One region of the Novosphingobium decolorationis genome, then DNA from elsewhere that is predicted to be linked to it. Evidence: predicted binding sites of a transcription regulator. Region 1 holds the regulator's gene; the other holds the start of a gene.
The links. Region 1 encodes LexA, which represses DNA repair genes until DNA is damaged. Its sites were predicted from a motif close to GTTCCNCNCTTGTTCT; they were not measured.

Region 1 (4,417 bases):
CCTTCTCACCGGCGCCTGAAGAGCGCGAAAAGGGGCTGTCCTACACCGCCGCGATCTGCAAGGATCTCACGCAATGACGCCCCTTCGCGCCTCCTTCCCGACCCTTGCCGAGATGCCGCAGGAAGGGGGCCGGACAGTTGGCCCCCTGGACTGTGTCAACTGTGTCAACCTGATGTCCCCTCCCTGTCATTTACCCTTGCGCCAAGGACCCCTCTCGTGAGCTCATCGCTTAGCCATATCGACACGGACGGCACCGCGCGCATGGTCGATGTCGGCGCCAAGGCCGAAACCCGCCGCCTCGCGGTGGCCAGCGGCACGATCACCATGACCCGCGAGGCGCTCGACGCCGTGCGCGCCGGCGATGCGCCCAAGGGCGACGTGCTGGGAACGGCGCGCATCGCAGGCATCCTCGCGGCCAAGAAGACCGCCGATCTCATCCCGATGTGCCACCCCCTCCCCCTCGATGCGGTGAACCTCGATTTCACCTTCGAGAAAGAGGAAGAGTTCACCGGCTCCATCCGCGCCACCGCGACCGCCTCGATAACCGGCAAGACCGGCATCGAGATGGAGGCCATCACCGCCGTCTCGATCGCGCTTGTCACGATCTACGACATGGCCAAGGCGCTCGATAAGGGCATGGTCATCTCGGATATCCGCCTCGTCGAGAAGCAGGGCGGCAAGTCGGGCCACTGGAAGGCCGAAGGCTGGGTATGAGCACCGCGCCTTCTCCCGACACGCCCGTCATGACGCCCCCGATCCCGCTCGAAGAGGCACAGCGCCGCCTCCTTGCTCTCGCCGATCCGATGCGCCGCGAGCATGTCGACATGACAGGCGCCATCGGCCGCTATCTTGCAGAACCGCTGCTCGCCCGCCGCACCCAGCCCGCCGGGCACCTTTCCGCCATGGACGGCTACGCGGTCACCGATGGCGATCTTGCCGGCCCCTGGACCATCGTGGGCGAGAGTGCCGCCGGGCACCCCTTCACCGGCACCATGGCGCGCGGTGACGCGGTGCGCATCTCGACCGGCGCGCTGCTGCCTTGCGACGCCGCCGCCGTGATCGTGCAGGAAGATCTCACGCGCAGCGACGATGCACTCGCGCTCACCGGCTCAGGCCCCAGCCCGCAGGATCGCCACGTGCGCCGCCTCGGCTCGGACTTCGTGACCGGAAAGGAAGTCCTTCCCGCCGGAACCCGCATCGGCCCTGCGCAGATCGCGCTCGCCGTCTCGGCCGGGCACAGGCACCTACCCGTCTTCCGCGCGCCCGAAGTCGCGATCATCGACAGCGGCGATGAGCTCTCCTCCGACCCGGAGAACTGCGCCACGCACCAGATTCCGGCGAGCAATGGCGCCATGCTGGAGGCAATGGTCGCCGGGCTCGCGGTCCAGACACGCCGCATCGGCCCGGTCGGAGATACGCTCGACGCGCTCCTGGGGGCCTTCGACGAAGCCGCCCATGCCGACGTCATCGTCACCAGCGGCGGCGCGTCCGTTGGCGACCACGACCTCATCCGCCCCGCGCTCGAAGCCTGGGGCGCGAAGCTCGACTTCTGGCGCATCGCGATCAAGCCGGGCAAGCCGCTCCTCGTCGCCACCCGCCCCCGCTCGCAGCGCCGCCAGATCATCATCGGGCTGCCCGGAAATCCGGTGTCTGCACTCGTTACGGGCTACCATTTCCTGCTCCCGCTGCTGCGCCGGCTGATGGGCGCGCTCGATCCTGCTCCTATGGTCGTCACCACCCGCCTCGACGGGGACCTCCCGGCCACCGGCGCACGCCGCGAATTCCTGCGCGGCACCTGGGACGGGGAATGCGTGCGCGCCGTGCGGGTTCAGGACAGCGGGGCCCTGGGCGCTCTTGCGGGCAGTAACGTGCTCATCGAGCGTCCTGCGAACGGACCGGAAACACCGTCTGGCGCAAACGTGCGCATCTACATACTCCAGAACGGCGGTATCGCTTGACGTGGGAAATTCTGTTGCTTAATTGTTCTCAAAATGTTCACAAGTGGAACATCCAGAAGAACAGCTGATGCGCGGGAAGCCGAATTTCCGTGTGCGGCACGCGCAGGAAAGAGGCAGCGAACATGTTGACCCGCAAGCAGCACGAATTGCTCCGGTTCATCCAGACCCGGCTTGACGAAACCGGCATTTCGCCCAGCTTCGAAGAAATGAAGGACGCGCTGGACCTCAAGTCCAAGTCGGGCGTGCACCGACTGATTTCAGCGCTGGAGGAACGCGGCTTCATTCGCCGCCTGCCCAACCGCGCCCGCGCGCTCGAAGTGCTGCGCCGCGCCGACGAAGGCGGCCAGGCGGCCCCTGCGGCCGGCTCGAATGTCATTCCTTTCACAAAGCCCGAGGCCGCCACTCCCGCATCGGCACCCGATGTGATCGAGATCCCCTTGCACGGACGCATCGCCGCGGGCGTCCCGATCGAAGCGCTGGAGGACCAGGCGATCCTGCCCGTTCCCGCCGCGCTTCTGGGCGCGGGTGAACACTATGCGCTGGAGGTCTCCGGCGATTCGATGATCGAAGCGGGCATTCTCGACGGCGACTTTGCCCTCGTGAAGCGCACCGAGATCGCCAACGATGGCGAAATCGTGGTCGCCCTCGTGCGCGGCGAGGAAGCGACGCTCAAGTACCTGCGCCGTGAAAACGGCATGATCCGTCTCGACCCGGCCAACGCGGCCTATGAACCGCAGATCTATGCGGCCGACGAGATCAAGGTGCAGGGCAAGCTCGCAGGCCTCCTGCGTCGCTACTTCCACTGAGCCGACCGGATCGCAGCGCCACGCGCGCTAACGATCCGGAGACGACGGTGATGGCATGGGCGGGATGAGGTCCTGCAAGGACATCTCTCCTGTCCGTCCACGCCACCATCCATGCATGCCCTGCCCCTGCGCGACATTGCGCACCGCGCCGCGCGACAGATCAACGCTCAGGCCTCCCGTCTGGCTGAGCGTCCCCCGGTCAGCCTTGAACCAGCGCGGCCGGCATGCCCGCGGCAGCCAGCGATCCGAAATCACGATGTCAGCCCGGTCGCAGGCGGCGGCGAGCTCTCTTTCGGGTACGATGTCCCGGCTCCTCGACAACAACACGGTCGCTGCACGCTCCCGCATCTGCAAGGTGATCGAACAGAAATCGGCGTTACAGCGCGCGCCCGGATGATCGGGGAGGTAGATCGCCTCCCCGCGCAGCCCCGCATTCTCCTGGAAATTGTCACGCACATAGTCACTGCGCGTGTCGCGCAGCAGCAGCAGCCTTGGCGCATCACGCCCGGCCGTCCGCTCCACAACGCCTACGTTGCGGCCATCCCCGGCGATCAGCAGATCAGGCGGTGCCTGATTATAGAGGACAAGAGAGCCCGCGACGCAGGGGAGAGCGCCCAGCAGACGCGCCTTTCCGACCAATAGGGCCAGCCAGAATCCTCCGGCAAGGAACAACGTGAAGGCCACCTCGCCCATGCCCGGCACCAGCGTCACCGCCCCCGGCTGCGCCGAGACCCAATGCGCCAGTCCCAGCACCGCATTGATGGTCCATCCCACGACGGCCCAGAGCGGCGCACCAAGGGACACGATATCGGCCGCCAGGGCCAGAACCACTCCGGGCATGATCACAAAGGTCGTCAACGGAATTGCGACGAGATTGGCCAAGGAGCCGTAGAGACCGGCCTTGTGAAAGTGGAACAGCGCAATCGGCATCAGGGCGAGCTCGATCACCAGCCCGGTCAGCATGAGCATGCCGAACCAGCGCACGCCGCGCATCCAGGCCGGCTCCTCGCGGGGACCGAGGAAATTGCGCACGGGTGCAGAGGTCGACAAAGCCACGATGGCAAGGACAGCGGCAAAGCTCATCTGGAAGCTTGGTCCCACCACGGCTTCAGGCCATAGAAGCATGACGGCGAATGCCGCCACTGCCAGAATTCGCAAGGACAGTGCTTCGCGCCCCAGCGCCAGGGCACCAAGCACGAGCAGCGCCGCGATACACGAACGAACCGTCGGCACCTGCGCGCCGGTCAGCAGCGTATAGCCAATCCCCCCCAGCGCAGCGAGCCCGGAGGCCAATACCGGCAACCGTACTCGCAGTGCCAAGGCCGGCCACAAGGCGAGCGTGCGCACGGACAGGAAATAAATAAGGCCAATCACGGCCGTCTCGTGGAGCCCGCTTATGGCCAACAGATGCGCGAGGCCGGAATCGCGCATGGCCTGCGCATCGTCGGCCGTGATGCCTCCCCGATCCCCGGTGACGAGCGCCACCGCAATGCCATTCGCCCGCTCATCAACCTGCTCACGAACATGCGCGGCCAGTCGGCGCCGAACGCGTGCCAACGGCGCTTCCCCTCCTTCCGCTGGCTCCAGGACGGTGACGGGCTTCAGGATCGTTCCCGAACCGGCAAGTCCGGCAAACCAGGCCGTTCTTGCAAA
Region 2 (4,417 bases), 700 kb from region 1:
CTGGGGCAAGGAGAACGCCTGCCTGCTCCTCCAGGTTGAGCTCGACAGCCCCAGCGAGGACGAGCCGCCGCGCGTCACCGTGCGCAGCGGACGCCCGCTGGCCGAAGTGACGGCGGGCGCGCGCATGCTGCTGCGCCTCGACATCAGCACGGTCGAGGCGGTGCAGGAACTCGCGCTCCTCATGCGTCCGGGGCGCAAGGGGACGGGCGAGGTGATGGCGACGCTCAAGCTGGGCGACGGACGTGACCAGCGGGTGCGGCTGGGGCGTGACTTCGCGCTTGATGGCGAATTTGCCGAGCAGCTCGCCAGTGTCGAGGGACTCTCGAACATATCGCTGATCGCCCGCCAGGGCCCCGAGAGCGTGCGCCGCGCAGCCTGATTGCCGCGCTCCCTTCCAGGCACGCAGAAAGGCCCGGCGCTCGATATGGAATGCCGGGCCTTTTGCACCTGAGGGGCGGCGCCTTAGTTGTTCGCGGCGCCTTCGGCTGCGCTTTCGGCCGCATCGCCGATCTGCGAGGCCGCGTTGCCGACATCCTGGGCGGCATCGGCAATGGCGTTGTCGCGCGCGACCTCGCTCGAGGACGTCTGGCTGAAGAGGTAGAAGCCGCCCGCGACGGCAACCAGCAGCACCAGCGCAATGACAAGGCCACTGCCGCCCGAGGAGGACTTGCTCTCGTGGATCACGGTGGTGTGGGTAGGCTGTGCCGCCGCGGGTTCCTCGGTGGTAGTGCGGCGCTCCTGGGTCACGTATTCATCTGCCATGGTTTCGCATCCCGTTATTGTTTCATGTTGCCGGGAATAACCAAGGATACGCGCCTCCGGTTCCATGAACCGCAGATTACCGCGTGTTCAGCGGGCAGTCTGGGAGCGCGGCGCGCGTCAGGCCGCGAGCCGCAATTGCTCAGGCTTGTCGGCCAGGACGTGGATCTGGAAGTAGTACTTTTCGGTCGGCTGACCGTTCGCGATGAAGTTGATGCGGGTCTGCCGGGCAATGCCTTTTACGAAAATGCGCTGCCCCTTCAATTGTTTGGCAATCTCATCGGGGTCATCGCTGCCGAACATGCGCCGTGCAGTGCGCATGGGAATGGAGACGGTCAGGCAGTTGCGGTCACGGTAGTCGCGCTCGGAGTTCAGGTAGATGTTACCGTTCTGCGCGCCCACCGCACGCACGGGCATTTCGAAAATCCCGGCAACGCCCGCTTTTGAGCCCAGATAGGAGGCGTAGGTGACCGCCTCGGTCGTGGAGAGGCAGTCCGGGGTGCAGGCTTGCGCGCGGCTCACCGAGGGGAGCGTAGCCTGGCCGTCCGGCGCGGAGGACGCGCCCGCAGCCGGGGCAAGACTGGCAAGAGCCAGCGCGAGGAGAGTGGCGTTCATGGATTTTCCTCCGGGAGCACGGTGGGCAATGCAAGGGCGCCATGAACGCACGGCACTTGTTATTAGGCAAGTGTATTGTTTCATGGGCGGTGGCTCCCCGATCGTGCCTAGGCCTCTACAGCAGGCTGAGTTGCCCGTCGGGCGAGGGCGCGCGGAACTGGCTGCAATCGAGGTGGACGCCGGGAGGCCCAAGGCCGTGGCGCTTCATGGCAAGGCGAAAGCGGCTGCGCACGAGGTCGGCCCAGGGGCTCTGGGGGCGGAAGCGCTCGCCAAAGCGCGGATCGTTGTCGCGCCCGCCGCGCATTTCGCGGATGATAGCCATGACCTTGCCCGCGCGCTCGGGGAAATGGGTCTCGAGCCATTCGCGAAAGAGCGGGGCGACCTCAAGCGGCAGGCGCAGCATGATCCACATGGCTCCGCGCGATCCCGCGCTGGCCGCGGCTTCGACCAGGCTTTCCAGTTCGTGGTCGGTAATCGCGGGGATGACCGGTGCGATCATGGCGTGGGCGGGAATACCTTGGGCATTCAGGGCCTCGAGCGCGGCAAAGCGCTTGGCAGGAGCTGCCGTGCGCGGTTCGAGCAGGCGCGAAAGGCGCGCGTCGAGGCTGGTGACCGAGATCCCGACGCTGACAAGATCGCGCCGCGCCAGTTCGGCCAGTACGTCGCTGTCCGCAAGGATGCGGTCGGACTTGGTGACGAGGCTGACCGGATGGCCGACTTCCAGGCACAGGTCGAGGATCTCCCGGGTGATCCGGTAGCGCCGCTCGATCGGCTGGTAGGGATCGGTGTTGGTCCCCATCGCAATCGGGGCGACGCGGTAGTTCCGGCGGGCCAGCGTTTTGCGCAGCAACCGGGCGGCATCGGGCTTGGCAAAGAGCCTGGTTTCGAAATCGAGGCCGGGCGAAAGGTCGTGGTAGGCATGGCTGGGCCGGGCAAAGCAGTAGATGCAGCCATGTTCGCACCCGTTGTAGGCGTTGATCGAGCGGTCGAAGGGGATGTCGGGCGATTGGTTGAAGGAGACGATGCTCTTCGGGCGAAGCTCGGTCACGGTGGTGCGCAGCGGGGGTAGCGGGCCGTCGATGTCGGTGCGCGCATCGCGCCAGTCGCCATCGGCTTCGTGGCGGGCGAGGCCAAAGCGCGCGCTGACCTGGTTGCTGACCGATCCTCTGCCTTTCGCGTGTTCCATGATCTGGAACATATAGGGAACGACTGGGCGGCGCAAGCCCGGCAGGAAACCGGGCCCGCTGCCGAGGGTCTGGCGGCGGGCCCGGTAGGTGTCGGGAGAGAGAAAGGGGGGAGGCTCTCCCGAGGATCGGTCCGGATGCGTCAGGCGATGACGGTGGGCACTCCGCAGCGGACCTTGTTGACCTGGACATCGGCTGCCCCGAGGCGGAGACCAAGCGCCTGCGTGAGAGAGAACACGGTCGCATCGAGTGTCGGAGCAATCGTGGCCAGGCTATGGCCGACGATGTTGGTGACAGAGGACAGGCTGAGCGAGAGGCCCAGCGTCTGGGCTTCGAGGTCGGTCTGCGCGATCAGAGAGGTCGCGAGCGACTGGGTCAGATCCTGCGTCGAGACGGTCTTGGTGACCTTGTCGCGGATGTCGGCAAAGGTGAAGTGGACCTCCTGCGGGCCGGTCGTACCGCCCAGCGACACTTCCGAAAGCGCGGTAACGCGCGCAATCAGCGGCACGTTGACGAGGGTGGCGCGCGAAAGCGTGACCGGGCTCGAAAGGTCCCCCATGTCCTGCGCGTCGGGCCGCCCGATGCCGATGGTGCCGATGGCCGGGGTCACGCCAAGCCGCACACCGTCGCTATTGGGATCGCCGCTGCACTGGATATCATCGAGTGTGGCCTCGGCCTGGGCGAGCTCGGTGTAGAGGGGGAGTTCGATGGATGGCAGCCAGGGGCTCCCCGTACCCACGCGCGCGGACACGAGCAGCCGGGCCTGGGCCGTGCGCAGGACGTAATCGCGCGCGCCGGTGATCGTCAGCCAGGGGGAATGCGCCAGTCCATAGCCGCGCACGAGGCGCACATGGACGCTGGAGAGCCCGGTGGCGGCCAGGTCCAGTTCGATGTCGAGCGTGTCGCCGTGGGAAAGTTCGAGCAGCATGCGCACCAGCGAGAAGGCGTCGACCTCCACGCCCGCCGTGCCCGGATCGTAGTCAAGCGCGCCGTAGGGGCCCAGATCGAGGAGGTCGGCAAGGCGCACTTCAACGAAGGGGGCCTCGTCCGCGATCCGGTCGATGAGGGCAACCGTGGCGCTGTCGGCCGCGGTCGAGCCGATCGCGCGCAGCGCATCGCCGAGCGGGACAGGCGTGTCGAACAGCTCGGCGTAGGTGCCCTCGTTCGCATTGACCTGCAGCTTGAGGGCCTCGGCGTACCCCAAGAGGTCGACATCGGCGCTGGCAAGGTTCTGCGAATCGAGCACCGAGAGGTTGAGCTCGGTCCCGATCAGCGCCGAGAGCAGCGCGTTGGGAACGCCGTCCGACACGGTGGCAAGGCTCGAACCCAGCGAATAGGCGGCCATGTCGATCCGCGCGGCCGTCGCGCGCGCGCGCACCGTGGCCGTCTCGAAGCCGAGCGCACGTCCGAAGAAGAGCGGGACCGTCTGGACAAGGTGGACGCGCGCGGCGCTGTCCTCCCCGCCAAGCTGGAAGCGTTCGTCCAGGGGCACGATATTGTCCTGGCGATAGGTGCCGCTTTCGAGTTCGGCGATCTCGATGTCGGCCTCGCGGCTCTGGTCGATGAGGCCCTGGACGGCGGAGCGGCGCATTTCGATGGCGTTTTCCTGCGCGGCGGCCATCGCGGCGGCATCGGCCAGGCCCTGGAGGCGGCGCTCTGCGAGGTAGATCGCGCCCAGGTCCACGGCAACCGTTGCCACCCCCATCAGCATGAGCAGAGAGCCTGCCAGCATGGCGGTGACAGCCCCCTCGTTATCGCAGGCAAGGGGGCGAAGGCGTGCTGTACGTGCTTTCATGGCCCAACTCCTCAGATCCCGGCAAGCTGGACGGTGGCCACGCGCGCGATCGTGTCGCCGGGCA

Region 2: the regulator LexA is predicted to act here: its motif matches at 2,566-2,581, upstream of HT578_RS21170 (PA0069 family radical SAM protein).

Annotation. Positions count from the first base shown of each region.
Region 1 is NZ_CP054856.1:631,858-636,274, forward strand. It holds gene trpC (indole-3-glycerol phosphate synthase TrpC) at 1-19, shown strand, start outside; gene moaC (cyclic pyranopterin monophosphate synthase MoaC) at 217-714, shown strand; gene HT578_RS02865 (molybdopterin molybdotransferase MoeA) at 711-1,958, shown strand; gene lexA (transcriptional repressor LexA) at 2,081-2,764, shown strand; gene HT578_RS02875 (ComEC/Rec2 family competence protein) at 2,792-4,417, opposite strand, start outside.
Region 2 is NZ_CP054856.1:4,569,732-4,574,148, forward strand. It holds gene dnaE (DNA polymerase III subunit alpha) at 1-379, shown strand, start outside; gene HT578_RS21160 (hypothetical protein) at 463-762, opposite strand; gene HT578_RS21165 (hypothetical protein) at 880-1,374, opposite strand; gene HT578_RS21170 (PA0069 family radical SAM protein) at 1,490-2,560, opposite strand; gene HT578_RS21175 (TadG family pilus assembly protein) at 2,701-4,353, opposite strand; gene HT578_RS21180 (TadE family protein) at 4,365-4,417, opposite strand, start outside.